One region of the Cellvibrio sp. BR genome, then DNA from elsewhere that is predicted to be linked to it. Evidence: predicted binding sites of a transcription regulator. Region 1 holds the regulator's gene; each other region holds the start of a gene.
What was found. The regulator sigma-54, encoded in region 1, starts transcription at its own class of promoters, with help from an activator protein. The targets are predictions, from matches to a motif close to TGGCACANNNNTTGCNNT.
Positions count from the first base shown of each region.

Region 2: O59_RS19665 (CmpA/NrtA family ABC transporter substrate-binding protein) is a predicted target of sigma-54. The motif match lies at 7,816-7,833, and genes of this name have one in related genera.
Region 3: flgA (flagellar basal body P-ring formation chaperone FlgA) is a predicted target of sigma-54. The motif match lies at 871-888, and genes of this name have one in related genera.

Region 1 is NZ_JH668202.1:499,559-510,008, forward strand. Features, by position in the region: gene O59_RS12475 (phospholipid-binding protein MlaC) at 1-214, opposite strand, end outside; gene O59_RS12480 (KpsF/GutQ family sugar-phosphate isomerase) at 488-1,459, shown strand; gene O59_RS12485 (HAD family hydrolase) at 1,491-2,030, shown strand; gene lptC (LPS export ABC transporter periplasmic protein LptC) at 2,034-2,645, shown strand; gene lptA (lipopolysaccharide transport periplasmic protein LptA) at 2,632-3,189, shown strand; gene lptB (LPS export ABC transporter ATP-binding protein) at 3,195-3,920, shown strand; gene O59_RS12505 (RNA polymerase factor sigma-54) at 4,088-5,740, shown strand; gene hpf (ribosome hibernation-promoting factor, HPF/YfiA family) at 5,845-6,135, shown strand; gene ptsN (PTS IIA-like nitrogen regulatory protein PtsN) at 6,212-6,661, shown strand; gene rapZ (RNase adapter RapZ) at 6,674-7,543, shown strand; gene O59_RS12525 (HPr family phosphocarrier protein) at 7,547-7,819, shown strand; gene yjgA (ribosome biogenesis factor YjgA) at 7,971-8,489, shown strand; gene motB (flagellar motor protein MotB) at 8,555-9,526, opposite strand; gene motA (flagellar motor stator protein MotA) at 9,539-10,396, opposite strand.
Region 2 is NZ_JH668207.1:132,765-143,214, forward strand. Features, by position in the region: gene O59_RS19645 (YfiR/HmsC family protein) at 1-1,627, shown strand, start outside; gene O59_RS19650 (EAL domain-containing protein) at 1,563-4,127, opposite strand; gene O59_RS19655 (ABC transporter ATP-binding protein) at 4,259-5,119, opposite strand; gene O59_RS19660 (ABC transporter permease) at 5,213-6,190, opposite strand; gene O59_RS19665 (CmpA/NrtA family ABC transporter substrate-binding protein) at 6,333-7,709, opposite strand; gene O59_RS19675 (transglutaminase domain-containing protein) at 8,188-9,348, shown strand; gene O59_RS19680 (DUF3833 domain-containing protein) at 9,335-9,823, opposite strand; gene O59_RS19685 (DUF1080 domain-containing protein) at 10,091-10,450, shown strand, end outside.
Region 3 is NZ_JH668201.1:463,486-473,935, reverse strand. Features, by position in the region: gene O59_RS07305 (chemotaxis protein CheV) at 1-810, opposite strand, end outside; gene flgA (flagellar basal body P-ring formation chaperone FlgA) at 991-1,785, shown strand; gene flgM (flagellar biosynthesis anti-sigma factor FlgM) at 1,963-2,283, shown strand; gene O59_RS07290 (flagella synthesis protein FlgN) at 2,380-2,856, shown strand; gene O59_RS07285 (arabinogalactan endo-1,4-beta-galactosidase) at 3,098-4,213, shown strand; gene O59_RS07280 (glycoside hydrolase family 2 protein) at 4,265-6,613, shown strand; gene O59_RS07275 (glycosyl hydrolase 53 family protein) at 6,682-7,689, opposite strand; gene O59_RS07270 (SurA N-terminal domain-containing protein) at 8,006-9,877, opposite strand; gene O59_RS07265 (HU family DNA-binding protein) at 10,068-10,340, opposite strand.

The sequences.
Region 1 (10,450 bases):
TATCGTCTGCGGTTTTAGCCGCATTTTTTTCCTTAACCAAACCGAAGAGTTCCTGTGCAACCGACTCAACAATAACTTTCGGTTCTTGATTCGCGTCCGCTGCTTGGGCAACTGTATGGACGCCGAATAATAAAAACGTGCTTAGAACAGCACCGGATATTTTGGTAAGCAGATATTTCATGGTAAAACCTTCCATTAAGTCAGATGAATTCATTCAAGTTGGCCCTGAGCCAGACTAAGGTGACCGAAACTCGGACAGCGCTAGTTCCTTATGGTGCCATTCTTTTTAATGACATTGTGGGTGTGGCGATTTATTGAACCAAAGGGGAGGTTAACTTAACCTGAAGGCGCAGCGAGCAGGTTTGCGCGGCGGACTATAGCATTTTGATATGCCGCTCGATAACCGCTAAAGCGGAAAAAACATCGCAGCCCCTCGCCTTGGCGAACATGACCGCTATAATGCCCTCCCGCTTTTTGGAATAGTCACATGGCCAGTTTTGATTATCTTAGCTCTGCACTACGCACTATCCGCCTTGAAGCAGAAGCTGTTAACGCATTAAGTGAGCGCATCGATGCCAACTTCACCCGTGCGTGCGCGTTGATAATGGCCTGTAGCGGCAGAGTTATAGTGACCGGCATGGGTAAATCCGGTCATATTGGCAAAAAAATCGCAGCCACACTGGCAAGCACAGGCACCCCTGCCTTTTTTGTTCATCCCGGCGAGGCAAGTCACGGTGATCTGGGCATGATCACCAAAAGCGACATAGTGCTGGCCATTTCCTATTCCGGCACATCCAGCGAAATTGTTACCCTGTTGCCACTATTAAAACGCGCGGGAATCAAAATTATCAGCATGACCGCCAATGCCCAATCCACATTGGGCGAAGTCGCTGAAGTGAACCTGGACATCAGTGTAGTTCACGAGGCCTGCCCACTCGATTTAGCCCCCACCTCCAGCACCACTGCCACATTGGTAATGGGCGATGCTCTCGCCATTGCACTGCTGGAAGCACGCGGTTTTACCGCGGAAGATTTTGCCTTCTCTCACCCCGGTGGCGCGCTGGGACGCAAACTACTGCTGCGCCTCTCAGATGTCATGCATACCGGCGGTGATATACCGCGCGTCTCCCCTGAAACACCGCTACTTGATGCATTAATGGTGATGTCAGAAAAAGGCTTTGGCATGACAACCGTCATGAATAGCGATAATGAACTACTTGGTATATTTACCGATGGCGATTTACGCCGCAGTATTGATCGCGGTGTAGATGTGCGCAGCGCTAAAACATACGAGTTAATGAACACCACCCCCAAAATTCTGCGCGAGAACATGCTCGCCGCTGAAGCATTAGCGGTAATGGAAGAAGCAAAAATAAACGTACTACTGGTCAGCAACGAACAAAAACAGCTTGTCGGTGTCGTAAAAATCAATGACTTGTTGCGCGCAGGCATCATCTAACCTGCAATTGCAGCACCACCAGGAACAGAGCATGAACTCAGAATTACGCGAGCGCGCCATACAGATCAAACTTTTATTGTTAGATGTGGATGGCGTACTTACCGACGGCCGCCTCTACTTCAGCAATAGCGGCGAAGAATTTAAATCATTCAGCACATTGGACGGACAAGGCATCAAAGCCCTGCAGAAAACCGGCGTTAAAGTAGGGATTATTACTGGACGAACCAGCAACCTGGTTGCCAAACGCGCCAACGATTTGGGAATCGAGATTTTAGTACAAGGCCGCGAAGACAAGTGGAATGCACTACAGGAAATACTCCAGCATCACAGCTTTGCCTTGCATGAAATTGCCTTTATGGGTGATGACTGGCCGGATCTTACCGTTATGACACGGGTCGGCCTTGCCTTCACTGTGGCCAATGCCCATTTCAGTGTTGCCCAACGCGCGCACTGGCAAAGCAGCGAACGCGGTGGTGAAGGTGCGGTGCGCGCAGCTTGTGATCTTATAATGCAAGCACAAAATACCTTTGATACCGCCTTAAATACCTACCTCACTGGAAGCACTCACTAAATTATGGCCCTATTACAGCGCATCCAGCGATTACACCAGCATATTCCGGGCCCCTGGCTAGTCGCCTTTGCCCTGGTGGTGGTGTTCTTTGCCTTTTCCCTCAGGCACAAAGATGACATTCAACCAGACCAATATGAGTCCAGCGGTTTTCCCCAGTACTACATGAAATCTGTGGAGACACGCGAATACAGTCCAGAGGGAACACTTCGCTATCAACTAACGACACCACAAGTAACCCATTATCAAATCAGTGCAGACGGCCCTTCGGAGCGCGATTACACACTCTTTGAACAACCCGCCATGGCTTTTTACGACAAAGACGCTACTGCGCCCTGGCTAGTTAATGCGCGCGAAGGTAAAAGCCAACTCAATGGTGAATTCATCCGGCTGCAGGATGATGTCGTGATTCAACAGCAAACCAACTCCAATGGTGTTGTACGTATCACCACCAGCCTGCTGGACCTATTCCCAAAGACACAATTCGCGCGCACCGACAAAGCTGTTAAGATGCGCAGCGCAAAAGGCCAGATGTCGGCCCAAGGCATGGAAGCAGACTTCGCCAATAGTCAGCTTCAGTTAAAGTCCCAAGTTAAGGCCGCTTATGAACCGCGCTAAATCACTGCTTAAAATACTTCCCCTGCTCGCGGGCTTATGCTGTTCGGTGACAGCTTGGGCGTTACCAAGCGACAAAAATGAAACTATCCGCGGCTCCGCTGACAACCTGACCGTTGATCAAAAAAACGGGGTGGCAACTTACACAGGCTCGGTTGAGATCCGCCAAGGCTCACTCATTATCAATGCCGACTCAATCATCATCCACACCAACAATGAAGGTGGCGTGGAAAAAATGATCGCCACTGGCAGCCCTGCGAAATTCCAGCAACAGCCGGAAGCAGAACAAGGGGTAGTCACCGCATCCGCCAAACAAATTACCTACACCCCCAACAACGAGCATTTACTACTCATTGAAGATGCTTCCGTTGAGCAAAATGGTGCCGTCATGAGTGGCCCACATATCGATTACGATCTGGTCAAAGAAGTGATGAAGGCAGAAGGCAACAACACTGGCGAAGGACAACGAATAGAGATAGTCATTCCCCCTAAATCCGCGAAACCAGAAGACCTACAGGCCCCCTCATCCACAGCCAATAGCAACTGATTCCTATGCCTAGTTTGCACGCGCGACACCTCGCCAAGAGCTACAAAAAACGTAAAGTGGTTATCGATGTCTCTATCACAGTAGAGAGCGGCCATATTGTTGGGCTCCTGGGCCCTAATGGCGCCGGAAAAACCACCTGCTTTTATATGATCGCCGGTTTAGTACCGGCAGATAATGGCAACGTATTAATTGATGATCGCGATATCACCCAACTGCCAATTCATGGACGCGCACGTGCCGGTATTGGTTATTTGCCACAAGAAGCATCCATTTTCCGCAAACTTACCGTCGCCGATAATATTATGGCGATCCTTGAGACTCGCAAAGACCTGAATCGGGAAGCACGCGCAGAGAAACTGGAAGCACTGCTGAACGAATTTCACATCACCCATATTCGTGACAGCCTTGGCATGGCACTCTCAGGTGGTGAGCGGCGCCGGGTAGAAATCGCCCGCGCACTGGCGACGGACCCTAAATTTATCCTGCTCGATGAACCCTTTGCGGGTGTTGACCCGATTTCGGTTAACGACATCAAAGAAATAGTCCGTCACCTCAAAGATCGCGGGATTGGCGTTCTTATTACCGACCATAATGTACGAGAGACCTTGGACATCTGCGAGACTGCCTATATCGTAAGCGAAGGACACATTATTGCCGAAGGTGATGCCGATACAGTGTTGAGTAACAGCAAAGTCCGCGAAGTCTATCTGGGCGAACACTTTCGCCTGTGAGTTCAACAAACGCTTTAACCACCCGACAAACAACTTGACAAGTAATATTATTTGGCTACTAGGCATAAAGCTTGCTTAAGTATGTTGCTTGAAGCGCAAACCCTGACTAAACTCCACCTAACAGATGTTTTCCATCCCGCGTTAAATAAGGGTTTGTTGCTACAACAATGAAACAATCTCTCCAGCTTAAACTCGGCCAACAGCTGACAATGACTCCCCAACTGCAACAGGCGATACGTCTTTTGCAGCTCTCCACGCTGGATCTTCAACAGGAAATCCAGGAAGCGCTCGAATCCAATCCCATGCTGGAAGTTGAGGAAGGTTTTGACTCAGCAACTACCGGCAGCGATTACGAAGGCAGCGCGGACGATAAGATTGATTACACCCGCCAGCAGGAAATTGCTGCAGAATCCGGCACCGACAATAGCGCCGACTTCAATGCCAGCGACAATTTCTCGTCATCAACCGCTGATAACTTCAACGAACCAGGCTACGGCGAATCTGAAAGTTTTGGCGAGGGTGAAAGCTTTAGCGATGGGGAATCCTTTGGTGATAGCGATGTCTATGGTGAAGGCGATAGTTTCAGCGCCGACAGCGGTGACTGGAGCGACTCGATTCCCAGCGATTTACCGGTAGATACCAGCTGGGACGATGTTTACCAAACTTCATCAACCGGCAGCTCCAGCAACTACGATAATGAAGACAATGATTTTGAAAGCCGTCGCGCTGTTACCGACTCACTCTATGATCATTTGATGTGGCAACTCAATTTAACGCCCATGTCAGATCGCGACCGGGTGTTGGCGATGGCAATTATCGACGCGGTTGAACCCAGCGGCATGCTGTCTATTACCATTGAAGAAATATTCGAAGGAATGCGTGGCGATTTTGAAGAGCTGGAACTGGATGAAGTTGTTGCAGTTCAACACCGGCTGCAGCAGTTTGATCCCTGCGGTGTGTGCAGCCAAAACTTATCTGAATGTTTATTGGTGCAGTTACAACAGTTTGACCCCAAAACACCCTTTTTGGATTCGGCAAAATTAATCGCCAAACTTTACTTGCCTATATTGGGTAGTCGCGACTACCGTCAGTTAATGCGCCGCACCAAACTGAAAGAGGCCGAGTTGAGCCAGGCCATCACCCTGATCCAAAGCCTAAACCCTCGCCCAGGCGATATTATTGCCAGTGGTGACACGGAATATGTAGTACCGGATGTGTTCGTTGAAAAGCGCGATGGCCGCTGGATTGTTGAATTAAACCCGGAAATTGCACCGCGCCTGCGTATCAATTCCAATTATGCCTCCATGGTAAAGCGCGCGGACTCGAGCAGCGACAACACATTTCTCAAGGATAATTTGCAAGAAGCCCGCTGGTTCCTGAAAAGTTTACAGAGCCGCAATGAGACTCTGCTTAAAGTAGCCAGTTGTATTGTGGAAAAACAACGCGGGTTTCTCGATTACGGCCCCGAGGCTATGAAGCCGCTGGTGCTGCACGATATTGCTGAAATTGTTGAGATGCATGAATCCACTATTTCGCGGGTAACCACGCAGAAATATATGCACACACCGCAGGGTATCTTCGAACTGAAATACTTTTTCTCCAGCCATGTTAGTACCGATAGCGGCGGCGAGTGCTCTTCAACAGCGATTCGCGCAATTATTAAAAAGTTGGTGAGTGCGGAAAACCCCAAAAAACCGTTGAGCGACAGCAAAATCACCGACCTGCTCGCGGAACAGGGAATTCAGGTAGCGCGTCGTACCATTGCAAAATATCGCGAGTCGCTGAATATTCCACCCTCTAATGAGCGCAAAACCATTTAATTATCATTAATCGGTTATAAATACGAAATTCGGAAGAAAATCACGGACGAGCTGTTAGGTTGTGCTGATCACAACCATTTTGTTTCTATCGAGAGGAAGTATCTATGCAAATAAACATCAGTGGTCATCATTTGGAAGTTACCGATTCGCTGAAAGACTATGTCAGCAGCAAAATTGAGCGCCTGAGCCACCACCACGATCGCATTACCAGTACTCACGTCATCCTCTCCGTCGATAAGTTGATTCAAAAAGCAGAAGCAACCATCCATGTCAGCGGCAAAGATTTGTTTGCGGATGCCACTCACGAAGATCTGTACGCAGCAATTGATTCATTGGCCGATAAGCTGGATCGCCAATTAATTAAGCACAAAGAAAAGATGCGCAGTCATCGCTAACCCACCCTGGAGGCAGCGAGATCATCTCCGCTCACTGCCTCAACAATTGAGAGATTCCTGGTAATCACCTCCTACCATGCAAATTCAAAATCTTATTAGCCCCGGCCGAACCTTGTGTGCCGTTGAAGGCGGCAGCAAAAAACGTGCTCTGGAACTACTGGCCAACGCCATCGCACAGGATGTTCCTGGCATTGATGCCGATGAGTTATTTCGCCGTTTGATTGGTCGCGAGCGACTTGGCTCAACCGGTATAGGGCACGGCATTGCCATTCCGCATTGCAGGGTTGAAAACTGCAGCGGCACAATCGGTGCACTCCTGACATTGGCTGACCCGATTGACTTTGATGCCATAGATTCCCAGCCTGTGGACATTCTCTTCGCCATGTTAGTGCCCGAAGATGCTCATGATGAGCACCTACAAACACTGGCCGCTCTGGCTGGGGCGCTGAATAATGCTGACTATCGCCAGCGTTTGCGTGCTGCCGATAGCGATGCCGCACTTTATCAGGTCGCTATAGCGCCTTAGCAGGTCAATACCATGCACCTCGTGATTGTAAGCGGGCTTTCAGGCTCAGGAAAAAGTACCGCCCTGCATGTCCTTGAAGATGTGGGCTTTAACTGCATCGACAATCTACCAGTCAGCCTGCTACCCGCGCTGGTTGCACAAATACAAATTCATAAAGATGACCAACAGCGTTTTGCAATCGGCATTGATGTGCGCAACGCCTGGCAGGATCTGAATATATTCCCGCAGATGATAAGTACGCTGAAAGAAGCGCACCTGCCATTTCAAACCCTGTTTCTGGATTCTCAACCCGCCGTACTTATCCAACGTTTTAGCGAAACCAGGCGCAAGCATCCGCTGTCGGATAAACACACCAGCCTTGAGGAATCCATCGCCGCAGAGCAGCAGCTGCTTGAACCTATTCGCGATTGTGCCGATCAGGTCATAGATACCAGTCATTTAAATTTGCACGAATTGCGCGACTTGGTAAAAGAACGTGTTGTAGGCCGCAGCGAATCGACGATGGCGATTTTGTTTGAATCCTTTGGCTTCAAACATGGTATTCCGGTAAACGCCGATCTGGTATTTGACGCACGCTGCCTTCCCAACCCCCACTGGAAACCTAACCTGCGCCCGCTTACTGGCAAAGATCAGGATGTAATCGAATTTTTGGAAGAACAGATTACCGTCAAAGAGATGTACGACGATATCGAGCACTATTTGGCACGCTGGCTGCCGCGCTATCAGGCGAATAATCGTAGTTACATCACCATTGCGGTGGGATGTACGGGTGGCCAGCATAGGTCTGTTTACCTGGCAGAAAAGCTACAACGCTATTTTGACCAGAGTTTTAGTGATGTTCAGGTTCGACATCGCGATATCAATAAACACAAAAAACATTAAATCATGGCAATTGAAACTCTCGACATCATTAATAAACGCGGACTGCATGCACGCGCTGCCGCGAAACTTGCCACCTTAGCCAACCAATTTCAGGCTAATGTGCAAGCGCGGGTGAGCGACGGCGTGTGGGCCGATGCCAAAAGTGTTATGTCATTAATGCTTCTTGCCGCCAGCTGTGGCAGCCGCCTGGAAGTGAGCACAGAAGGTGATGATGCCGAGGCGGCAATGACTGCCATCCGTGCACTCATTGCTGATCGCTTTGAAGAAGGCGAATAAATACTCTATTGTTAATCTAAAGCGGTTGTTACTACCGCTTGAGTGCACTAAGCTGCGCGACCTTTTACATCGTTTCCCTTGTTATCGGCAATCGATTGGCAGATAAATCTGCACACTAGCCGCTACTCACCCGATCAATACAGATATTTTTATGGTTTATAACTACGACGACATCAATCCCGATGACTACATCCTCAGCAAATCGCAGGTCAAACGCGATATGCATGCACTGCAAGCGCTGGGTGAAAGTCTCATTGATATGAACGAAAAGCAGCTCGCCAGTATTCCCCTGAGCGACACCATGCTGGATGCAATTTACATTGCGCGCAAACTCCCCCCTAAAGAAGCACGTCGTCGCCAGATTCAATACATTGGCCGTTTGATGCGCGAGGGCAATCACGAGGAGATCAAAGCAGCGGTTGATAAAATGCAAAACCGCAGCGATCAATACGTGCATCGCCAACACCAGATCGAACGCTACCGCGACTTGCTGATTGAAGGTGACAAACAGATATTCCAGACACTGGTAACATCCTGCCCAGGTCTTGATGTACAGCATTTACGCCAACTGGTTCGCGCTGCGCAAAAGGAGCGAGAGGAGAACAAACCGCCAACCAATGCACGCAAACTGTTCGGTTTCATTCGCGATCAACTCGCTGCACAAGACTGAGACTGCCCATAATGAAAAAGCCCGGACATGATCCGGGCTTTTTCATTATGGCAATTGGAATTACATCAGGGCGCATTGGCCGCATCAATCGCGTCATTCACCTCTGTTGGCGACAAAATCTTAGGGCCGGCTGGCGGTGGTGCTATGAAGGTATCACTGCTGTTGATCAGCTTGCTGCTGTCTATACCTGCCCCACTACCCAAAGCATCGGCCACCGCTTTTTTCAGCACAATAATGGCGATGCGGCGGTTAATGGGTTCATTCGGGCGATCCACCAGAAAGGGAGCGGCTGAGCCCATACCCTGAACGGTGGCTACTTTTTCTTCCGGATAAGTTCCCTGCAACAACGCGCGGCGCGCGGCATTGGCACGATCAGCAGATAACTCCCAGTTAGTGTAGGTAGCTCCAACACCGTAAGGTGTTGAATCTGTATGGCCAGTGATGCTGATTTTGTTTTGCACTTTATTGAGGATAGGTGCAAGGGCGTTCAACACGTCCACCGAATAGGGTTTGAGGTTGGCACTTCCCACATCGAACATCGGTCGCTGATCCTTATCGACGATCTGGATGCGTAAACCCAACGCGGTAAAATCGATGAGGATCTGATCCTTAATTTGTTGGAACACCGAATCGAGCGCGTTAATCTCCGTCTCCAGTTGTTTTTTCAGTTCTTCCAGCTGCTCATTTTCAATGCGCTCCATTTCCTTTTTAAGCTGCTCTTCATTCACATCCTGCGCGGGAGCCTCTTGGGCTTCAGTAGGGGTAGAAGGTTGCACGGGCTGGTCCAAGCTGATCAAACCGGGGTTAGCACCGCCCTCACCCACCACATAGGGGCTACCCGGATCCACAAAATAACCAGAAATGGCTTTTTTTTCCTCTGGTGTAGTACTCCCCAATAGCCACATCAACAAAAAAAACGCCATCATCGCCGTCATAAAGTCGGCGAGCGCAACCTTCCATGAACCACCATGATGACCATGGCCATGACCCTTTTTCTTTTTGATGATAATGGGTTGCTGAGCTGAATTCTTTTCCATAAAAAATCGACCTTACTTCTTGCTGGCGCGATATTGCTCTTCCAGCTCTTTAAAGCTGGGGCGAACACTGTGGAAAAGAACTTTACGACCAAACTCGACCGCGACCTGCGGTGGTACTCCGTTCATGGAAGCAACCAGTACCGCTTTTACACATTCGTAGGAGCGACTCTCGTCGCGCACCTTGCCCTGTAAATAACTCGCAAATGGTGCGATGAAACCGTAAGCAAACAAAATACCGAGCAGCGTGCCCACCAGAGCCGCCGCTACAGCAGCACCAATTTCCGCTGGTGGCCCACCAATTTTACCCATAGTAATAATTACCCCGAGCACGGCCGCGACAATCCCAAAACCGGGCAAACCATCTGCCGCATTCTGAATGGCTCCAGGCACTACCGAGGCTTCCTGATGGTGGCCATCGAGCTCCTGCTCCATGAGTGACTCCAGTTCATGGGGCGCCATATTGCCTGCCACCATAATGCGCAGGTAATCACAGATGAATTCAACGATATGGTGATCTTTCAAAATAGAAGGGTAATTAGCAAAAATAGGACTGGAGTCGGGCTCTTCGATATCACCCTCAATGGCCATCAAACCTTCACGTCGCGTTTTGTTGAGGATGTCATACAGCAGCGTCAGCAGCTCCAGATAAAACACCTTGTTGAATTTGGAGGGCGTCATCAATGAGCCGCCGGATTTGATAACCCCCATAGTCACCGACAGTGGATTACCAATAATCATTGCCCCAAAAGATGCTCCGCAGATAATCAATACCTCGATGGGCGACATCAGCGCCATTGGGTTACCGCCATGGACAACAAAGCCACCGATAACACAACCGAGGACAACAATAATGCCCAAAATGATATTCACGCAAAAACCCCCAATCCAAAAACAGGTTTGCCCCGAAGAGATAAGCAACCCGTG
Region 2 (10,450 bases), on a different contig from region 1:
GGCGGTGAATTACCGGCAGGTGAAAACACCCGCGGAGTTGGCAGCATTTCAAATGGTTTATATGGAAAGCGCCGATAAAAAAACCATGACCGATGTGTACGATGCATTGGATGGTAAGCCGGTGTTGTTGGTGACGCGCGATTACAGCAACCAGCAATTGGTGATGATCAATTTAATCAGCACAGGGCGCAGCCTAAAGTTTGAAGTAAACAAATCCAATATTCTCAACCAAGGGTTGGGAGTACAGTCTGAATTGATTTTAAGTGGCGGCACCGAGATTGATGTGGCGCGCCTGTATCGCGAAGGGCAGGCGTCGCTGGTTGCCTTGCAAAAGCAATTGCGCAATCGTGAAAAGACATTAAAAGAATTGACCGCCTCTATTGATAACCAACAGGCGATTAACCACAACCTGCAGCAACAAATGGCGGATTTGGCCGAGAATATTGATGCCAGCGATGCATTGATTGCCCAGCAAAAGCACCAATTGCAATTGCAGCAAACGCAAATAGACGCCAGCCTGCGCGAGCGCGAAAAATTAATGCAGGAAGTGCAGTCGCGCACGGCAGAGTTGGATGAGCAGCAAGCCTATTTACAAAAAATCCTTAGTGAAATTGATGCGCGTGAAAAACGCCTTGCGGATTTGAATAAAAATACCCGCTCACTGGAAAGCACTATTCTTGAACAAAAAAATGCCATAGTGGGCCTGGATGAGATGGTGGATTCGCAGCAAGTAGCACTGCGTTACTTGTGGGGCTCGGTGGTATTGGGTGCGCTGTTAATTATCACCGTCTTTATTGCCTACATTATTAAACAGCGCGATAACCGGCGCCTCGCTGCGCGCAGTGAGGATTTGCAATTGGCGCAGGAGCGGTTGGCAATTGCCAAGCGCAAAGCAGAGGACGCGAGTCAAGCTAAAGGCGAGTTTCTTTCGCTGATGAGCCACGAATTGCGCACGCCATTACAGTCGATCATCGGTTATACCGAATTAGTAATTGAAGAATTAAAACTGGTTGAAGATGAAGCCCATGTGCAGGATTTACAGCGCGTGATTAATAACGGCGAGCGCTTGCTGAAATTAATTAATGGTGTGTTGGACATGGCCAAAATTGAAGCCGGTGGTATGGAGTTGGATTTAACCCACGTAAAACTTTCTCGGTTAGTGGATGAGGCGTTAAGTGCGGTGGTGCCACTGTTGGAAAAAAACGCCATTCGCTTGCGTGTGGATGTGGAGGACGGCGAGACGCTGCCCATTGCCGACCCTGAAAAATTGCTGCATATACTGATTAATTTACTGAGTAACGCCGTTAAATTTGCGCCCCATGGCGAGGTGGAAGTGCAGGCATTTCATCGCCCGGAGGAAATATTTATCAGTGTGGCGGACACTGGTATTGGTATTCCACTTGAACAGCAAAACAGTATTTTTGATCCCTTTAAACAAGCCGACTCCAGCGCGACACGCAAATATCAGGGCAGTGGTTTGGGCTTGTCTATTAGTCGCCAGTTGTGTGAATTAATGGGCGGCACTATTCGGGTGGAAAGTGAATTGGGCAAGGGCGCGCGTTTTATTGTGGAGCTGCCCCTGCCGATTCAAACAACCGCAGTGGGTAAGGTTGCGGCTCCAGCATAATTTCCTGTGCGGGTTTGGGAGCACCCAAGTGGTAGCCCTGCACAAAGTCCACGCCCATTTCTTGTAGAATATTTAAAATTGCTTGGCTTTCAACGTATTCAGCAACCGCTTTTTTGCCCAAGGTTTGAATTACCTGAATCATTGATTTCACCAGCGTTTGATCAATTTCATCGCAATCCAGATTTTGGATAAATGAGCCATCCAACTTAATGTAATCCGCTGGCAAATCTTTCAAGTAAGCAAAGCTGCTAAAGCCGGAACCAAAATCATCCACCGAAAAACTGCAACCCAATTTGTGCAATTCGGCAATCACGCGCTGGGTAATATGCAGGTTAAACAAACTTGCACTCTCGGTTAATTCAAAGGTGATGCGGCTCGGGTCTACACCGGTTTCGTCCAGGCTGGCGAGAATGGTGGCCATCAGCTGTTCGTCTTTAAATGCCTGTGCGGAGAGGTTGATCGCAATATGATTCAGTGCGGGGTAATCGCGCAGGTGACGAATGGCTAATTTAATAATCCAGCGATCCAGCAAATGCATTTCGCCCGACGCTTCCAGTGCGGGAATAAAACTGCAGGGGCCGATAACTTTTCCATCCAGATCGTGCAGGCGCACCAGTGCTTCGTAGTAAGAAACTTTTTTCGCTTTCACATCAAAAATGGGTTGGAAGTAGAGCATCATGCGGTCTTCCACAATCGCCTTGCGCACTTTTTGCGACATGTTGATGGAGTGACGCAACTCATCGCTTTCGCTGTCTTGTGGGTTGTACAAGTGAATCAAATTGCGCCCGCGCCCCTTGGCGACATAGAGTGCAATATCGGCGCGCATTAAATGTTCTTCCGGGTTATTGGTGCTGCCGTCAATCAGGCTCATACCAATACTGCTGCCGAGATTAATTTGTTGTTCCTGCAACGGGAAACCAAATGCGGCCACAATGGCCTGCACGCTCAGCGCAAATTCCCGCGCTTCACTGCTGCTGGTATCGCGCATTAAAATTGCAAATTCATCGCCACCCAAGCGGCATAAAATATCGGTGCTGCGCACTTGTTGGCTGAGCAGGCGCGACATATCGCGCAGTATTTCATCGCCTTTTTGATGACCAAAGGTATCGTTAATAACTTTGAAATGATCCAGGTCCATGTACACCAGCGCGTGTTGGGTATTGGTGCGCACGGAATCGGCGGTGAGTTGTGCGAGGGTCGTTTCAAAAAAGTGGCGATTGTATAAACCAGTGAGCGAGTCGTGCATTGCCAGATATTTTAATTGCGCTTGCGATTCGCGTCGCTCGGTCACATTGTCCAGACAGACTGTGAGCGTGGTTTGGTCTGCAACTTTTGTCGAGCGGCTGATTTTCAATTGCGCCCACAGGCGCTGGTGGCGACTGGTGCTAAAACAAAGTTCAATTTCCGGGAAGGTTTTTTTCTGTTGCAAGGCTTTGCGAATTTTGCTTTTGAACAGTGCAAATTGGCTGATGTCTTCCGGGGCGATAAAGTGATCCAGTTTTTTCCCAATACAATCGCCCACCGCAAAACCCAGCAGGGTTTCCCACGCGTGATTTAAATAGTGAATGCGAAAATCCAAATCCAGTTCCATCACCACCGATTGCAAATCATTGAGCAATTGGTGATGGCTTTCATAGAGCTGACGAAACGCCAGCTCGCGCGCTTCCAGTGATTTTACCCGCGCCGCAAATTGTGCGTTGCTGACGAGAAAATCCTCGCGGTGAATCGCGATGTCGCACACGCGACGCAAGTGATCGGCGCGAAAAGGTTTGGGTAAAAAATCCACTGCGCCGAGCAGCATTAATTCTTCTGCCTGATCGATAGTGGTGTGCGCAGTCATAATCACTACCGGCTGATTGGGATCAGTAGCTTGAATATCGATCAAAATATCGCGCCCGGACAATTTGGGCAGCATCACATCCAACAGCACCAGATCGTGGCGGCGCTCGCGCCAGGCATTAAGACCAGTATCACCTTGATCGGCTATTTCAATTTCAAAATTGGTGGCCAGCACCCGTTTAATCAGGTCGGCGGTATCGGGCTCATCTTCAATGACCAACAGGCGTGGTTTGCGTGTGTTCTGCGGCATAGCGTCGCTGAGCTGTGCAATCGCAGGCGCTAAACGGTGCAGGTGATCCAGAGGAATAAGTTCATTGATGCCGTATTCGCGCGCGGTGACTTCGGCAATACGCTCGCACCAGGTGTTGGCGGTGATGATAATGGGCAGGTCGGCGCGGCAGTGTAAAATGCCGCTGCGCACTAAACGCGATAAGCGCCAGCCATCTAAATCCGGGGTTTCGACATCGGCGATTAATAGATCAATGTGTTGGTGACGCAACAGACGCAAGGCTTTTTGTGCGGAGTCTACCGCATGGATTGTCTGATAATTTGCATCTTCCAGACAGGTAAGAATCGCATCCAGTGCGCTATTGTCGCTATTAACTACCAGAATACTGATGAAGGCGTGGGTATCTTGTCTTAACTTATTATCATTAAACACGCTAAGGTCTCCGCGTTACCGTGCGCGCAGCCTAGCATAAACCGTCCCTGGTTTTTACTTTTTAACGCGCTGTTGGCAGCGCGTTAAATGCCGGGTTTAGCTGAAGATTTGGTTGACGTGTTAATTGTGGCTCAGGCAACGCTTTTGGTGGGGACGGCAGCTTCTTTATCGGCGAGCTTCTCCGCGCGCTTTGCACTGATCGGTTCCACTTTGCGTTGCTTCTCGTAAAGGAAGCGCAATACCGCCGAGCGATAACCGTTGTATTCCACGTTGTCCGCCAATTCCAGGCGATTGCGCGGGCGCGGTAAATGCACATCCAGAATTTCGCCAACAGTGGCGGCAGGGCCGTTGGTCATCATCACAATACGATCAGAGAGCAGCACCGCTTCGTCCACATCGTGGGTAATCATAATTACGGTATTGCCCAGCTCGTTTTGAATTTCCATTAACGAGTCCTGCAGGTGGGCGCGGGTAAGTGCATCCAGCGCACCAAAGGGTTCATCCATCAATAATACTTGTGGCTCCATCGCCAACGCGCGCGCAATCCCCACACGCTGTTTCATACCACCGGAAAGTTCGTCGGGGCGTTTGTGCAGTGCGTGGCTCATGTGCACTAATTCGAGGTTGTGTTCAATCCATGCGCGCATTTCTGCTTTGGTTTTTTTACCTTTAAATACACGCTTAACGCCCAGCTCCACATTTTCATAGGCTGTTAACCAGGGCAGTAGTGAATGGTTTTGGAATACAACCGCGCGCTCCGGGCCTGGCTCGTTCACTTCGCGACCATTTAATACCACGCCGCCAGTAGTGGCCTGGTAAAGCCCGGCAACAATATTTAATACCGTCGATTTACCGCAGCCTGAGTGACCAATCAACGAGACAAATTCGCCTTTTTTGATTTTTAAATCCACATTTTGCAGTGCACAAAATGGACCCTTGGGCGTTGGAAATTCTATGCCGACTTTGGTTAATTCCAAGTGAACCTGGCTCATGGTGACTTCCTCAGTAATCTTTTGCTAACAATAAAAGTGTTTATCAATGTGAATAAAGCAATTCGTATGCCGTACTAATCAACACAAGGCGAATTAGCGGACTACGGCACTTTTGTCCCAATTCACATAGGTTTGAATCATCAAAATGGTGCGGTCGAGCAAGAAACCGATAATCCCGATCACCAAAATGGCGAGGCAGATACGGCTGAGTGAATCAGATGAACCGTTTTGGAATTCATCCCACACAAATTTGCCCAGCCCCGGATTTTGCGACAGCATTTCGGCAGCGATTAATACCATCCAGGCGATTCCGAGAGAGATGCGCAGGCCGGTGAACATCATCGGAATGGCGGAAGGCAATACAATTTTTGCTACGTGAGTAAACCAACCCAAACGCAGTACGCGGCTGACGTTCACCAAATCTTTACTGACACCGGCAACGCCAACAGCGGTATTAATCATGGTGGGCCAGAGTGAACAGAGGCTCACCGTTAACAGCGAAATAATGTAGGACTTGGAAAACATTGGTGAATCGGAAACGTACACCGCGCTGACCACAATGGTGACCAGTGGCAGCCAGGCGAGGGGTGATACGGGTTTGAATAATTGGATCAATGGATTGATTGCGCTGTATAGCGGTTGGCTCAAACCAATCAGTATTCCCACCGGGATGGCGATGAGTGAGGCCACCAAAAACCCGGAGAGTACGGTAAATAAACTGGTGTAGATTTTGTCAAAAAAAGTTGGGCGGCCATTAAATTCGCGCACATCAAGAGTGGCGTTAGGGTCTTTGGCCAAAAGTTCGGCATTGCGCTTTTCCTGACGCTCGTAAAATACAGCTGCGCGTTCCTGTTCTGCCTGATATTCATCCACCAGGTTGCCCCATTGCTCGTAGACTTGTTTGGGTTGGGGGAAATCACCCAGCGAGGTTTTTATATTGGGCGCTACACCGTGCCACAACATCATAAAAAAAAGTACTCCGACCAAGGGCATTAAAATGCCAATCAATACCTCGCGCCATTTAATCGCTTTAAATTGTTCAAGTTTCAGGGTGGCTAATTTATTGCTCATGATCGTTTCCTCGGGCAGCCCGCTGAATCGGTATCAGCGGGTGCACTACAGCGGTTGCCAAAAAATTAAATCGTTGGTGTTGCAGTGAATTATTGAATCCTGTCGGTATTAAATGCGGCGGGTCAGTGACCCGCACAGGCAATTAAATTTTTTCATCACCTTTCAAACCAATAGGAAACTTGGTCAGGTAGTCGTTGGGTTTTGTTGCATCAAATTGCACGCCGTCAATCCATACAGTTTCATCGGGGGTGCGAATACCGGTAAAGGTTTTGAAATCAGGGAAATCGCTAGCCGCCATTTTTCCTTCTTCAATCAAGTCAGCTGCGGCTTGTTGATAAATTTCCGGAGCAACAGATTTTTTTGCCATTTCCATATACCAGCTGTCAGGTTTGGCTTCAGGAATTTGACCCCAGCGACGCATTTGAGTCAGGTACCACACTGCATCTGATACATGTGGATAAGAGGCGTTATAGCGGAAAAATACGTTGAAGTCCGGTGTTGGGCGCACGTCTTTGCGCTCGTACTCAAACACCCCGGTCATGGAGTTGGCGATAACTTTATAATCGGCACCTACATAGTGAGCAGCGGAAATCATTTTTGCACCAGCAGAGCGATTGGCGTTGTTGTTTTCATCGAGCCACTTGGCGGCGCGAATCATTGCCTTCACTACGCGAATACTGGTGTTAGGATTTTTTTCCAGGAATTCTTTTTTCATACCAAATACTTTATCGCCAATTTTGTTGTGCACGGCCATTACCGGCACACCAATACCGCGAAATACGGCTTGTTGGTTCCAGGGTTCACCCACGGAATAACCTTGAATTGTGCCCGCTTCCATCGTGGCCGGCATTTGCGGCGGCGGGGTTACTGACAACAAAATATCGGCATCAATTTGTCCGGTGGTGTCGCCTTTGTGCGGTGCATATAAACCGGGGTTAATTCCGCCGGCGGCAAGCCAGTAGCGCAAGCCCATGTTGTGAGTGGACACTGGAAATACCACGCCCATTTGGATGGATTTACCTGCGTCTTTCATTTCATCCACAACAGGTTTTAGGGTGCTGGCGCTAATAGGATGAACTGGTTTTCCATCGGCACCCACGGGTACATTTTTTTTCATTTTTTTCCAAATTTCATTGGAAACTGTAATGGCGTAGGTGTTCTGCGTCATGGTGAATGGAAACACCAAATCCGCTTGCGTGCCGTAACCAATATTGGCGGCAACAGGTTGTGCCAGCAGCATATGAGAGCCATCCAGCTCACCGGAAATTACCCGGTCGAGTACTACTTTCCAATTCGCTTGCGCTTCCAACTCAACGGTTAAACCTTCATCGTCGAAATAACCATTTTCATAGGCAACCGCGAGGTCAGCCATGTCGGTGAGTTTAATAAATCCAAATTTCAAATCGGTTTTTTCCGCTGGGCCAGTTGCTGCTTGTGCCGCGCTGATAAGCGAAATAGTTGCTGCAAGAACAGCAGCCGTTTTTTTCAACGGTTTTAGAAAACGTGAGACTGCATGCATTTTTTTGCTCCTGACTATTGGTCTAAAAAACTAAAAAAATTATTGGGAAAATCTGGTTGTTGCTGTGCAAGTACTGCTAATCAAAAAAACGTTTGGTAATTAGCTCTATTCAAACACTGTGCCAATTCCAGTAATGCATTTTTATGGCGCATTAAATTGGATTTTGATTCGTGTTTTTTTCGCTTTTGCACGCGCGCGGAACACAAAAAAATGCACTGCTTTTTTTTGGTGCCGTGAATGCACGATTTGATGGTTGTTGGCTGGTGCTTGGTTGTTGGTGTGCCGCACTTTATTGGCGCAAAATCGCACTAGTGCGGCGCAGCAGGGGAAACAGCAAACCCGAATCGGGTGAGCGGGGAGGGCGAAGTCATTTTAAAAAGTGTTTTAAGTCAATGGGCTAGCGATGGTTAGGTGTCAGCACTCGCGCTGGGCAGCGTCTATACTGGAGTGCAGATAGAACCCATGATAAGGATAAATAATGATGAAGTTGTGGCGGTTTTTGCTGGTTTATCTCTGCGTTGGCCTCTGGGGCTGTTCCTCGGTGGTGCAAAAAGTTCCGTTTTTGGCCGAGCAGGGCCCAATTGCCAAGGCGCTCTCGGGAGAGTTGATTCTCGGGCGCCCTTATACGGCTGCAGATTTACCTGACCACGAGCTATTTGAATTGACGCCGGAGATGGAAAACTTTGCTACCAGCACCGTCGCGGGTATTAGTGCGGCCGATAAAAAAGCCGAGGCATTGCATCGTGCACTAATGACATCGGTGCAATTGGGCGGGCGCGGTATTACTTATTCGGCTTACACCACCAATACCGGCATCGATGCTTTTGAAAAGCGCCAGGCCAACTGTTTAAGTTGTACCTTGCTCTATGTGGCCATGGCGCGCCATCTAGGGCTGAAAGCAGAGGTTAATGAAGTGATATTGCCGCCCACCTGGGATATGCGCGAGGGGGATACCTATCTATTTATGCGGCATGTAAATGCCAAGGTGTTTATGCCCAGTACGCCGCGCACCTGGATCAGGGCAGTGAACACGGCGGATGTGAGCGACATAGTGGTGGATTTGGAGATGCGTCGCTTTCGTGCGCACTACAAACAAAAAGTGATTGGCAAGGATCTGGTGGCAGCGCAGTTTTATTCCAACCGCGGCATGGAGTTGGCGGCAGAGGGCGATGTCCGCGCGGGATTTCTGTATTTGCGCAAAGCCTTATTGATGAGCGAGGAGCCGAGTTATATCTGGAGTAACTTTGGCAGTTTTTATCGCCGCCAGGGTTTTATGGCGGAAGCCGAGGCGATTTATTTGCACGGGTTAAAGGTAAACCCGCGCGATTACACCATCATGCACAACCTTGCCGGCTTGTATAAGGACACGGGCAATCTGGCACAGCACCAGTATTATCAAGAGCGGGTGCGTAAACATCGCAATGCCAACCCCTATTATATTTATCGCCGTGCGCTGGAGGCGAGCGAGCAACAAGACTATGCCAAGGCATTACAGTTAATTAAAAACGCCATAAAAAAAGAGAAAGACGAAATTCGTTTTTATCGTTTGGCGGTCACTATTTATGATGCCTTGGGCGATAGTGAAAATGCGGAGCACATGCGCGATAAGGTGTATCAGCTCAATACTATTCGTTTCTGACAATCACTAGCTGGATGCTGCCCACTTTGAAACCCCATTTGCGCAGGGTGGATTCGTTGAGCAGTACCTTGTTGTCCACTTGCCACATCCAATCCTCTACCCGCAGTTGTAGTGGCGAACCCTTGTAGGCAATTTCCAGTACATAATCCAGTTGCATCGCATTGCCGCTCACCTTGGCTTTGCCGGTGCCAATCACATCGCCTGCGGTGGCGTTGTAACCGTCGCCATTGGGCGTGAGTGTCCAGTTGCGAAACTGCACTTCGCCGTCATCAAATACAAACCGCTCCTCCAGTGTACCCACGCCGTTTTTCCAGTAGGCATTGATTGTTGCATTGAAATAGCGCGTGACCTTGCCGCTGCGATCCTTGAGTACACCGTGAGCGCTCAGCGAGCCATTAAAAAAAACGCGCGGATCAAGCTGCGGAGTGTTTTGGGTGTAGTCGTCGACACTGGAGGTAGAACATGAGGAGAGCATAAGTATCAGGCCTGATAAAAACAGCAATTTCCAAGGGGCGCGCATGGAGTTGAGCCTTTCGTGAATGAGTTGTGTCCGCCGTACAAGCGGTCTTGCCATTACATACGCCGCCGTGTGCAGGGGGGATCACCGGTGCGAGTAACAGGGTAAAAGACTGTAATTGTCCATTTGCCTATATGGACTCGGGGCAACTCAGGTACTAGTCTGCCGCTGCTCTGCTATTCCCTGCAGGGCTATAACAACAAACGGCGACAACGAGGAATCACAATGAAATTATCCCTTTTGGCATGGGCAGGTCTGGCGACTGCGCTGGTGACGAGCAGTGTGCAAGCGGCCGAATGGCGCTCACTGTTTAACGGTAAGGATCTCACCGGCTGGCAGCCTTATGTGAGTTTTCAGCCTGAAACCAATGCCTATAACCTGGTTTCCAAACACACCCCGCGCGGTATTAACAACGACCCCAAAAAAGTGTTTAGCGTGGTGGATGGCCTGTTGCGGGTATCGGGTGAAGAGTGGGGTGGTTTGACCTCGCTGGAAGAGTTTGGCGCTTTTCATTTGAAGTTTGATGTGAAGTGGGGCGAGAAGAAATGGTCGCCACGCTTGGATGCCCCGCGCGATAGCGGCCTG
Region 3 (10,450 bases), on a different contig from region 1:
CAATGAGGTATGCAGAATAATATGCAGATTTTTGAGTTGCGGATGATTGCGCACTTCTGCAGTAAAGGTATAGCCATCCATCTCGGGCATTTCGATGTCGCAGATAATCATAATCAACTCTGCGTAGGGGTCTTTCCCCTCTTTAATTAGATCCAGCAGGTAATTAAAGCCCTCTGCCCCATCTTTTTTAACGGTAGTTTTAATACCCATACCTTCAACCACACGCTGTATTTGTTTGCGCGCGATGGTGGAGTCATCAATGATTAACACGTGTTTTTGCACTACACGGTCGGCAATACCATCTTCGATAACACCGGCGCTAACTTCTTCACGCGCAGGCGATACTTCAGCGAGGATTTTTTCCACATCGATAATTTCAACCAGCTGGCCATCAACCTGAGTAACTGCAGTCAGGTAATGCTCCTTACCCGCGCCTTTCGGCGGTGGATGAATATCACCCCAGTTCATATTCACAATGCGTTCAACCGAACGAACAAGGAAACCTTGGGCCGTGCGGTTGTATTCGGTGATGATGACAAAGCAGCTTTCTATATCAGGCAATTCGCGACGCCCAATGGCGAGGTTCATATCCATAATCGGCAAGGTACCGCCGCGGATATGCGCAACACCACGAACCACAGAACTGCGGCCAGGAATTGCATTCAATTGCGGACACTGAAGCACTTCTTTCACCTTGAACACGTTAATGCCGTACAACTGCTGCCCACCCAAGCGAAATAGCAATAGTTCAAGACGGTTTTGGCCAACCAGTTGTGTGCGCTGATTGACACTATCCATTACCCCAGCCATGCAATTACCTCATTGATTGTAATAGTCAGCCTAAACACCACTTACTCTAACTGCCGCGAGCGGCACAGTATTTGCTTTATTCAACGTATTCAGCTTAGCGGCAAAAAAGTGTCAGACTTTAGTCGTTAGTAAAATAGCGCGAGTGGCACTCGGTTCTTACCCTTGAGGATAGGCCAAAATATGGAACTTCCTAGTTTTTGCAGTAATTTCTTCAGTAATTTTTTAACGGACGGCCCCGTAAATAGGGCGTTCGTGCAAAAACTCGCCTACGCCACTGCAAATAACTGTAAAACTCTATTTGGCGCAAGCTTCCTTATTTTGCTCAGCAGCACTGCTACCGCACAGACCTATTCGACGCTGGCCCTAAAACAAGATGTTGCCAATTTTTTGGCGAGCCACTACCAACAAGTGGAACATGAACGCTTGGATATAAAGGTAGGCAATCTGGATAGCCGGCTCAGACTGGAGCGGTGCACAGAAGCGCTCGCCTTCAACCTACAAGACCCAACAGGCCTTGGCGGCAGCATTAGCGTACAAGCGCGCTGCCCTGGCCCTCAGGGATGGTCAGTGCATGTACCCGCCCAAATAATGGTTTATCGCTATATTCCGGTCGCTGCCCGCGCCGTCCAACGCGGTGAACAACTTAACGCAAGCCATCTTGCTGACAATTTGGTCAACATCAGTAGCATCCGGCACGGTTATGCACTGACAAGTGAAGACATTGTTGGCAAAGAAGCCAAACGAAACATAGGGCAAGGCGAGCCTTTTAAATCCAATAGTCTTGATGCACCCACAGCCATAAAACGGGGTGAAAGCGTTACCTTGCAAGCTCAAGCGGGATCAATAAAGGTTCTAAGCTCCGGTGTCGCCCTCGCAGATGGGCGCGTTGGCCAGAAAATCAGAGTTCGCAATAGCTCATCCGAACGGATAGTCACTGGTATTGTGCTGAACCAAGGGCTTGTCCAGACACTATGAGACCCGGCCTTTTAAGAATAAAGTTTTTAAAAATGTTGCTAAAGTAAATTGGCACTTGGCCGATAGCCATATCAGGAGAACCAGAAACCGGCGCTCCGTATGTCACGACATAGCAACCGCGACTTTTGTAGATTACCAGCCGTTGGCTTAATGCCTAGCAGCTTAAAGGGGAAAAACATGATTAATACCAACAACTCACTTGACTCAGTCAATGCCAAGGGTGCCCGCAGCAAGCCTGCCGCGCCCCCCGCCGCAGATGCGAAATCCACTGACACCAAGGCGCCACAGGCTGCAACTGCCAAGGCCCCTGGCGATCAAGTGGTATTGAGCCAAGAGGCGCAGACACTTGGTCGCCTCCAAAGCAAAATCGACAGTGCCCCGGACGTCAATCTGGAAAAGGTTGCGGAAATTCGCCGCGCTATCGCGGAAGGGCGTTTTGAAATAAACCCCGAACGCATTGCGGAGAACATGCTCAACCAAAACGATTTACTTGGCTAAACCCGGTGTAACCACTAAACACGCCTCCCCTGCGCTGTTTAGTGTTTTACATTGATGACACTTTCCGCCCATTCAGGGCCATATAAAGAGGTTGCTATGTCTCTTGATACCACTCTACTGCGGCAGATGCTTGCGCAGGACTCATCTGCAATTGAACAGCTTAAACAGCTATTACTGGAAGAACGCGAACAACTTGCCCAGCGCAAACAAGATCGCCTTGCAATCATCGCAGAACAAAAAACCAGCCTTGTTGAGCAGCTCAGCCACAATAGTAAACAGCGCATGAAGGTTCTTAGCGCCCTTAACCTTCCCACTAACGCGCAAGGCTGGGACTTATTTCTACAACGCAACACCCTCACTATGCACCTGCGGGAAGATTGGCAGCAACTCGTTCGCAACTTTGAAGAATGCCAAACCATGAATGGCATTAACGGTAAATTGATCGCACGCTCGCAACAGACCCTGAACCACATGCTGAACCTGATACGCGGCAAAGTCGCAACAGCCTCGCTTTACACCGCTCAGGGCTTGAAAAGCGAGCAGACATCCTCTTTCACAGTCGCCAAAGCCTAGCTCTCTATTAGCCCGTGGGTAAACCACGGGCAATCCCCTCTCCTCCTATTCCCCTCCCTTCACAGCGACGTAAACGCTTTGTGTTGACATGTCGCTGTAAAACGCTAATATTAGATTATATATATGATTTATATGCGTGATTATGTTACACATCCTTTAATTCAGTAACCACCAATCGATCAAACCGCACAAACCGTCAGCTTAACGAAGCCCCCTGCTTATCAAAAAAGGCATAAAAACAATGAAGTATTGTTTCATCGCATTGCTCAGTTTCGCCAGCCAACTCCTATCCGCCGCCAGCATAGAAAAACAATTTTATCTGGGAGCTGACCTCTCCTACGTAAATGAAATGGAGGATTGTGGAGCCAAATACTATGACAAGAATAAACGGCAAGACCCATTCAAATTATTTGCCGACAAAGGGGCCAATTTAATCCGGGTTCGCCTCTGGCATAACCCACAGTGGACAGCCTACTCAAATCTGGAGGATGCCACCAAAACACTACAACGCGCCAAAAACAACGGCATGAAAACCCTGCTGGATTTTCATTATTCAGATACCTGGACTGATCCAGAAAAACAATTTGTCCCGCAGGCATGGGCACACATTAGTGATACAGATGAATTGGCCAAAACACTTTACAACTACACAACAGAAATACTCGCAGCACTTGATGCAAAAAACCTGTTGCCCGATATGATTCAGGTGGGCAATGAAACCAATATCGAAATTCTTCAACCGGAGAAAACATTAGTACACGGCATTCCAAATTGGCCGCGCAACGCAACGCTATTAAATAGCGGCATCAAAGCTGTGCGCGATTACAGTAAAAAAGTTAACAAACCTATTGGAATAGTGCTGCACATTGCACAACCAGAAAATGCGCTTTGGTGGTTTAAGCAAGCTAGCGAGCATGCCGTATTGGATTACGACATAATTGGCCTTTCTTACTACCCACAGTGGTCCACATATAAATTGCCGCAGTTACCTGGTGCCATTACAACATTAAAAAACACCTACAAAAAAGATGTTCTTATTGTAGAAACCGCCTATCCCTATACATTGGAAAATTTTGATAAAGCTGACAATGTCCTCGGGAAAAATGCCATTCAACCGGAGTTTCCCGCAACACCTAAAGGCCAGGCAAGTTATTTGCTCACACTGCGCAACTTGGTAAAAGCCGCCGGTGGTATCGGTGTGATTTATTGGGAGCCTGCATGGGTAAGCACAAAGTGTACAACGCTATGGGGTAAAGGTTCGCATTGGGAAAATGCAACCTTCTTTAATGCAGCAGAAGGTAACAAGACCCTGCCCGCATTTTTATTTTTCTCAAACAAATACCAATCTAAAAATTAACAAAGTAATTGCATACACTATTTTGAATAACATTGAAAAGAGAGAGGAACAATGAAAAAAACACTACAACAAATTAGCGCACTGGCGCTGTGCGGCGTTCTCGCTGCCTGTTCGCCCCCACCCACACAGCAAACCAGCGTAATAAGTGATATCAACTACGATAAAGATTGGCAATTTTTCCGTAGCGAAAAAGTGCTTGACCTTGCCACCGCACAACAACAAACCGATTGGGAAAATATCGCCATTCCCCACACACCAAAGATTGAGCCCTTGGTAGTAAACGACCAATTCCAAGGTGACGCTTGGTATAAAAAAACCATTACCACCGAAGCTGACTGGAAAGGGAAACAAATCAGTTTGAAATTTGAAGCCGCCATGAACGTTGCAGAGGTATGGCTCAACGGTGAAAAACTTACAACCCATGTTGGAGGCTACCTTCCTTTCACCGTTAACTTAACGGAAAAATTACTCTGGGATGCACCCAACGAACTACTGGTACGCCTGGACAATCGTGACAATCCGATTACCGGCCCAAAACCGCTACACGATCTGGATTTCAATACCTACGGTGGTATTTATCGCCATGTATATTTGCAGCTCGATAACGACTTACACATTAGCGACCCTGTAGCCGCCGGAAAAACGGCTAGTGGTGGAATATTTGTTCGCTACCCAAAGGTTAGCGCTACAGAAGCAACAGTTAGCATACAAACCCATTTAATTAATAAAAGCCCGCAACCGAAACAATTCCGTGTAGTGCAACAACTGGTAGATGGCGAAAAAAAAATTATCGAACAATCCAGTGAGCCACAAACCATTAACGGCAATGGAGATATCGAAAATCAGATTGAATTTACCGTTAACAACCCTCGCCTATGGTCACCAAAAACACCAAATCTCTACAACCTGGTCACGCGGGTTTATGAGGGAGACGCATTGGTCGATGAACAAACTACACGTATAGGCATTCGTGAATTCAAATGGATTGAGGGTCAACTTTATATCAATGGGGAGAAAACATTTTTACGCGGCGTAAACCGCCATCAAGAATATCCCTATATTGGCTATGCAACTTCGGATGCTGCAGATTATCGCGATGCGGTAAAAATAAAATCCGCCGGATTTGATTATGTGCGCCTTTCCCATTACCCACACTCCCTTGCTTTTATGGCGGCAGCAGATGAATTGGGTTTGGTATTATTAGATGCAATTTTAGGTTGGCAATATTTCTCTGAAGACCCTGCGTTTCAAGCACAAATCCAGCAAACTTGTCGCGACTTAATTCGCCGCGACCGCAACCACGCATCCGTCATGGCATGGGAATGTTCGCTGAATGAATCCTGGATGACAGAGCCTTTTATTGATTCACTCACAACTATTATCCAACAAGAATACCCCGGCGCCCTATCAGCAGGTTGGCAGGAATATGGCTACGACATTTATTTGCAAGCACGTCAACATCGCTTGGAACATTATAAAATGCCAACCAAACCTTATGTCGTCAGCGAATATGGTGATTGGGAATACTACGCAATGAATGCTGGGTTAAACCAAAGTGCATGGGCAAATTTATTGCAGGCAGATCGTTCTAGTCGTCAGTTATTGAGTGATGGCGAAACCCGCCTACTACAACAAGCCGCTAATATTCAGGAAGCGCACAACGATAATTTCAATACACCAGCATTTGCCGATGGTTACTGGGTAATGTTTGATTACAACCGTGGCTACGCCCCCGATCTGGAAAGTTCAGGAATTATGAGCATCGATCGCCTTCCAAAATACAGCTATTACTTCTATCAAAGCCAGCGTGATCCTGATGAATTTTCCGATAAATTTACCTCAGGTCCAATGGTATTTATTGCCAGCGAATGGACGGAAAGCTCTTCGCTTAACCTCCGAATTTTCAGTAATACCGATGAAGTTGAGCTGCAGCTAAACGGTAAGCTTATTGCAAAACAAGCTCCAGATAAAAATGCGAATACAACCAACTTAAAACATCCGCCATTTACTTTTGTTATTGATAAATTTGAAGCAGGTGAACTCAAAGCTATTGCTTATCGCGCAGGTAAAGCGGTTGCTGAACACAAAGTAATAACTCCAAACACGGCAACAGGAATAGCACTGACACTTGACACCAGTGGCAAATCGCCACAAATAGGCGTCAAAGATACTATTTTTGTTTATGCCCAATTGCAGGACAGCAATGGGGACCGAGTGCACAGCAATAATGTTTCTGTAAAATTCACCTTAACTGGCTCAGCGAAGCTAGTTAGCCCAGTGGAAACAAATACTGCTGCAGGAATAGCTAGTGCGCTGATTGAGATTGGAGATTCACTGGACAATATTATCGTGACTGCAGAAGCTCCCAACCTCGCTCCCGCCAGCATGACAATAAAATAATGGCCTAAAAAAATGCCCTGTGATAATTCACAGGGCATTTTTTTGAATAAACAATAATTATTGTTTAATTACTTAAAAGCATCCCATACAGCTGTTGCCCTACCGCTATTATCCATTGCCCCAAGGGTATAACCCTTCCAACCAGGGCGTGCTTGCGGCTCCCAATAAAATATAGCTGCACCCTTACCACCAGACACTTGTCCAACCTTTGTAATCATATCTTTCACTATTGTTTGTGCCTGTGCATGATCCCAAGGTACACCTATTTCAGAAACCATCACTGGAACAGCGTAACGCGCAACCATGTCATTTAAATTATTTAAGCACGCGGTATTGGCAGATTGCCACGAATAGCCAGTTGCATTTGTAGGGTATGACGATGCACCAATCACATCAAACTTTGCGCCGTTAGCTTTAAGGCCATCAAATATCCAGCGAAAATTTGCATTGTCGTGACAATTGGCTAAGTGCACCACTACCTTTGTACTTGGGTAAATACTTTTTGCAGCGTTATAGCCCGTATTGGTTAGCCATGCATAATTTTTCATGCTCACAGACGCTTTACCCTCATTCCATAACATTCCGTTGTTTGTTTCATTGCCTACTTGCACCCAATCTACAGTAACACCAGCGTCTTTAACTGCCTGTAATGTAAACCGTGTGGAATTCCAAACCGCATCCATCAATTGTTGAAAACTATAACCACTCCATGCTGCAGGTTTAGTTTGCTGTCCCGGATCTGCCCAGCTATCACTGTAATGAAAATCTATCATTACTTTCATTCCCGCCGCCTTGGCACGCTTGGCTTTAGCCACAACATCTTGAGTCGAGTTATACCAACCATCTGCAGGATTAACCCACACACGCAAACGCACTGCAGTCATTCCCTGCTCTTTCATAATCGCCAAAATATCTTTCTTAACACCGCTACGATTATAAAAGCTGATACCGTTAGCCTCGATCTCTGACATCCAGCTAACATCTGCACCTTTAACCGGTGCAGCCACGCCAGGGGCAATCGATAGGCTTAACGCAGTACCAATACAAAAAGAGAGAAAATTTTTATTGAGTTTCATAGGGATATTTCCATTAATGTTCGAGCATTATTGTTATTGAGTGTTTTGCATCCCTTCACGCTGCACAACCAAACTAGCGATACATCATAGAGCTCCGTTCAATAACAATATTTATATTACATATATTATCTTTTGACAAGGCAAATTCACCCACGCGGAGAGGTCACCTTTCTGAAAACGGAAATATAAGAATGGAATTTGCCCAAAAGATAAATCCGCTTTGCGCGAAAAAGACACCGGGAATAAAAACTGCCTAAAATAAAAAAACCGCGCTTAAGCGCGGTTTTTTCAAACTACCGGAAGACTTTGAAGGTTATTACTTTTGAACAATATCAGCAGAATCTTTCAGAAACTTCTGAAACCCGGAGAAATCATTTCTACCATAGATAGAGGCCAATTGTGCACCTATAGTTTCCTTTTGTTCCAGGGTCACTTTTTCAACCGAACCAAGGCTTACTGACTGCACAACAACAATAGCCATGTCACCACTTGATGTCATGAGATTACCAACAGATGGCTTGCCCGCAGCAGGCTTAGGCATCGAAAAAGCATGACGGAGAACATCACTATCCACCTCAGCAGTATTACGGGTTGCCTCTTTAAACTCTTTGCTTTCCAAACCTGCCACCGTGCTTAATTCAGCAAGAGATACACCTGTATTTAAATCTGCAATAAATTTATTTGATTGTTCAGTCAGCAGTATACGAGCTTTTTGATCTTTCAAAGTATTTGCAATTTGTTCTTTAACATCTGCCAATGCTTTAACTTGGCTTGGCTTATGCTCTGTCATCTTTAGCACCAGCACATTACTTGAATCTATCTCGATAACATCACTACTATTCCCTTCACGCAAAACCTCATCAGAGAATGCTGCTTCTGTGACTTTAGGGTTTGCGAGGATTCCCTTTCCTTTACTACGTTCGTAAAGCCCAGAATTTTCGACTTTAAGACCAAGCTCCTCAGCAACTTCTGCCAGACTTTCAGCGTTATAAGAAATGTCGCGCAACTTCTCGAGCTGAGCAACAAAACTCACTTCGGCTTCCGCACGCTTTAATTGCTCTTCAATTGTTGCTTTTTGCTCCTCAAATGAAGGCGGTGTGGAATTTTTTTCAGCTAACAACTTGATAAAGTGAGTGCCAGCTTCTGTTTTTACAGGCGCAGAAACTTCACCTACTTTAAGCGCAGCAAGCGCTGTTTCAAATTCCTGAGGGAATGCATCACCAGAGGTGAACCCCAAATCACCACCTTGGTCTTTGCTCCCTAAATCATCAGAAAACTCTTTCGCAAGTGCAGAAAAATCGGCGCCACCAGAGAGCTTTTCTCCCACCAATTTAACTTTATCTGCATCGTTAGACTCTATAAGAATATGCGCAGCGTGACGTTCTGGCGCAGCTACAAATGACGCCACGTTTTGTTCGTATTGATCGCGCACCTGAGCCTCAGAGATAGAAACACTGCTCATCAAATCCTGAACACTCAAACTGATGTAATCGACCGCAATTTGCTCCTCACTGACAAACATTGATTGATTTGCATCATAGTAAGATTGAATCTCTGAGTCCTGCAATTCAATTGAATCACGTACTTTTCCAGAAGGTAAAATAACGTATTGGATATCGCGCGATTGAAAGCTGAGCGCTACTAATTCATCGAGCTGTGTGGGAGTCGAAAAGGCACTTACAGCAACACCAGCCTGCAACTGATTGATCAATAACTCCTCAGATAAAATTTTCGTATAGGTACTATGTGTGTAACCCATATTACGCAACAAACTTTGATAAACATTATTATCAAAAACACCAGCATCATTTTTAAACTGTGGCGCAGCAGCAATTTCTTGCGCGAGATAATCATCCCCTATTGCCATGCCTGCATTTTTAGCTGCCTGGGAGAGAATAAGGCGTTGGACCAAGTTATCAACCGCTGGTTTACGCAAATACTCATCACTCAAAAACTGAGCGGGTATTTGATCGCCGTAAGCATTTAGCATCTGTTGTTTTTGCATACCAACAGCTCGAGCCACATCCATTTCAGTGATGGTTTCTCCATTCACTTTCGCTGCTTGATTTGCAGAGGTATCCCAATTGAAAAGCGCTTCAACACCGGTCAGGGCAAAAATGATCACCAAAAATCCGATTAAGATGAAAGAGATTACTCCTCGGGAATTATCTCTGAGGTGTTGTAACATTTTAAACTCCTAACATGATGAGGATGTCTTGCGCCAACGAGGCAGCACAAACAGACACTAATTACTTAATTATTCGATGTTGAAAAGGACTTGCAACTTGATTAATAAAAGCTACGCCGTTAAAAAAAAAGCGCACCTAGATGCGCTTTTTTACGTGCTTTTAATTCAGCACTAACCCAGTAAATACAAATTAGTTAACAGCATCTTTCAAAGATTTACCTGGTTTGAATCCTGGAACCTTGGCAGCAGCAATTTTAATTTCCGCGCCGGTTTGAGGGTTACGACCAGTACGAGCAGCACGCTCTTTAACGGCAAAGGTGCCAAAGCCTACCAAAACAACAGAGTCGCCATTTTTGAGGGCACCGGTAATACTCTCAACCACTGCATCCAGCGCACGCCCAGCAGCCGCTTTTGGAATATCCGCAGACGCGGCGATGGCTTCAATCAGCTCAGTTTTGTTCACACTTAACCCCTTTTGATTATTTGTTTCTAAAAACACAGTACAAATTCAATGATGCATTTAATTCGCATAATCTGTGCAGCAAATGAATTGCGATTTATACCAACAGAGTA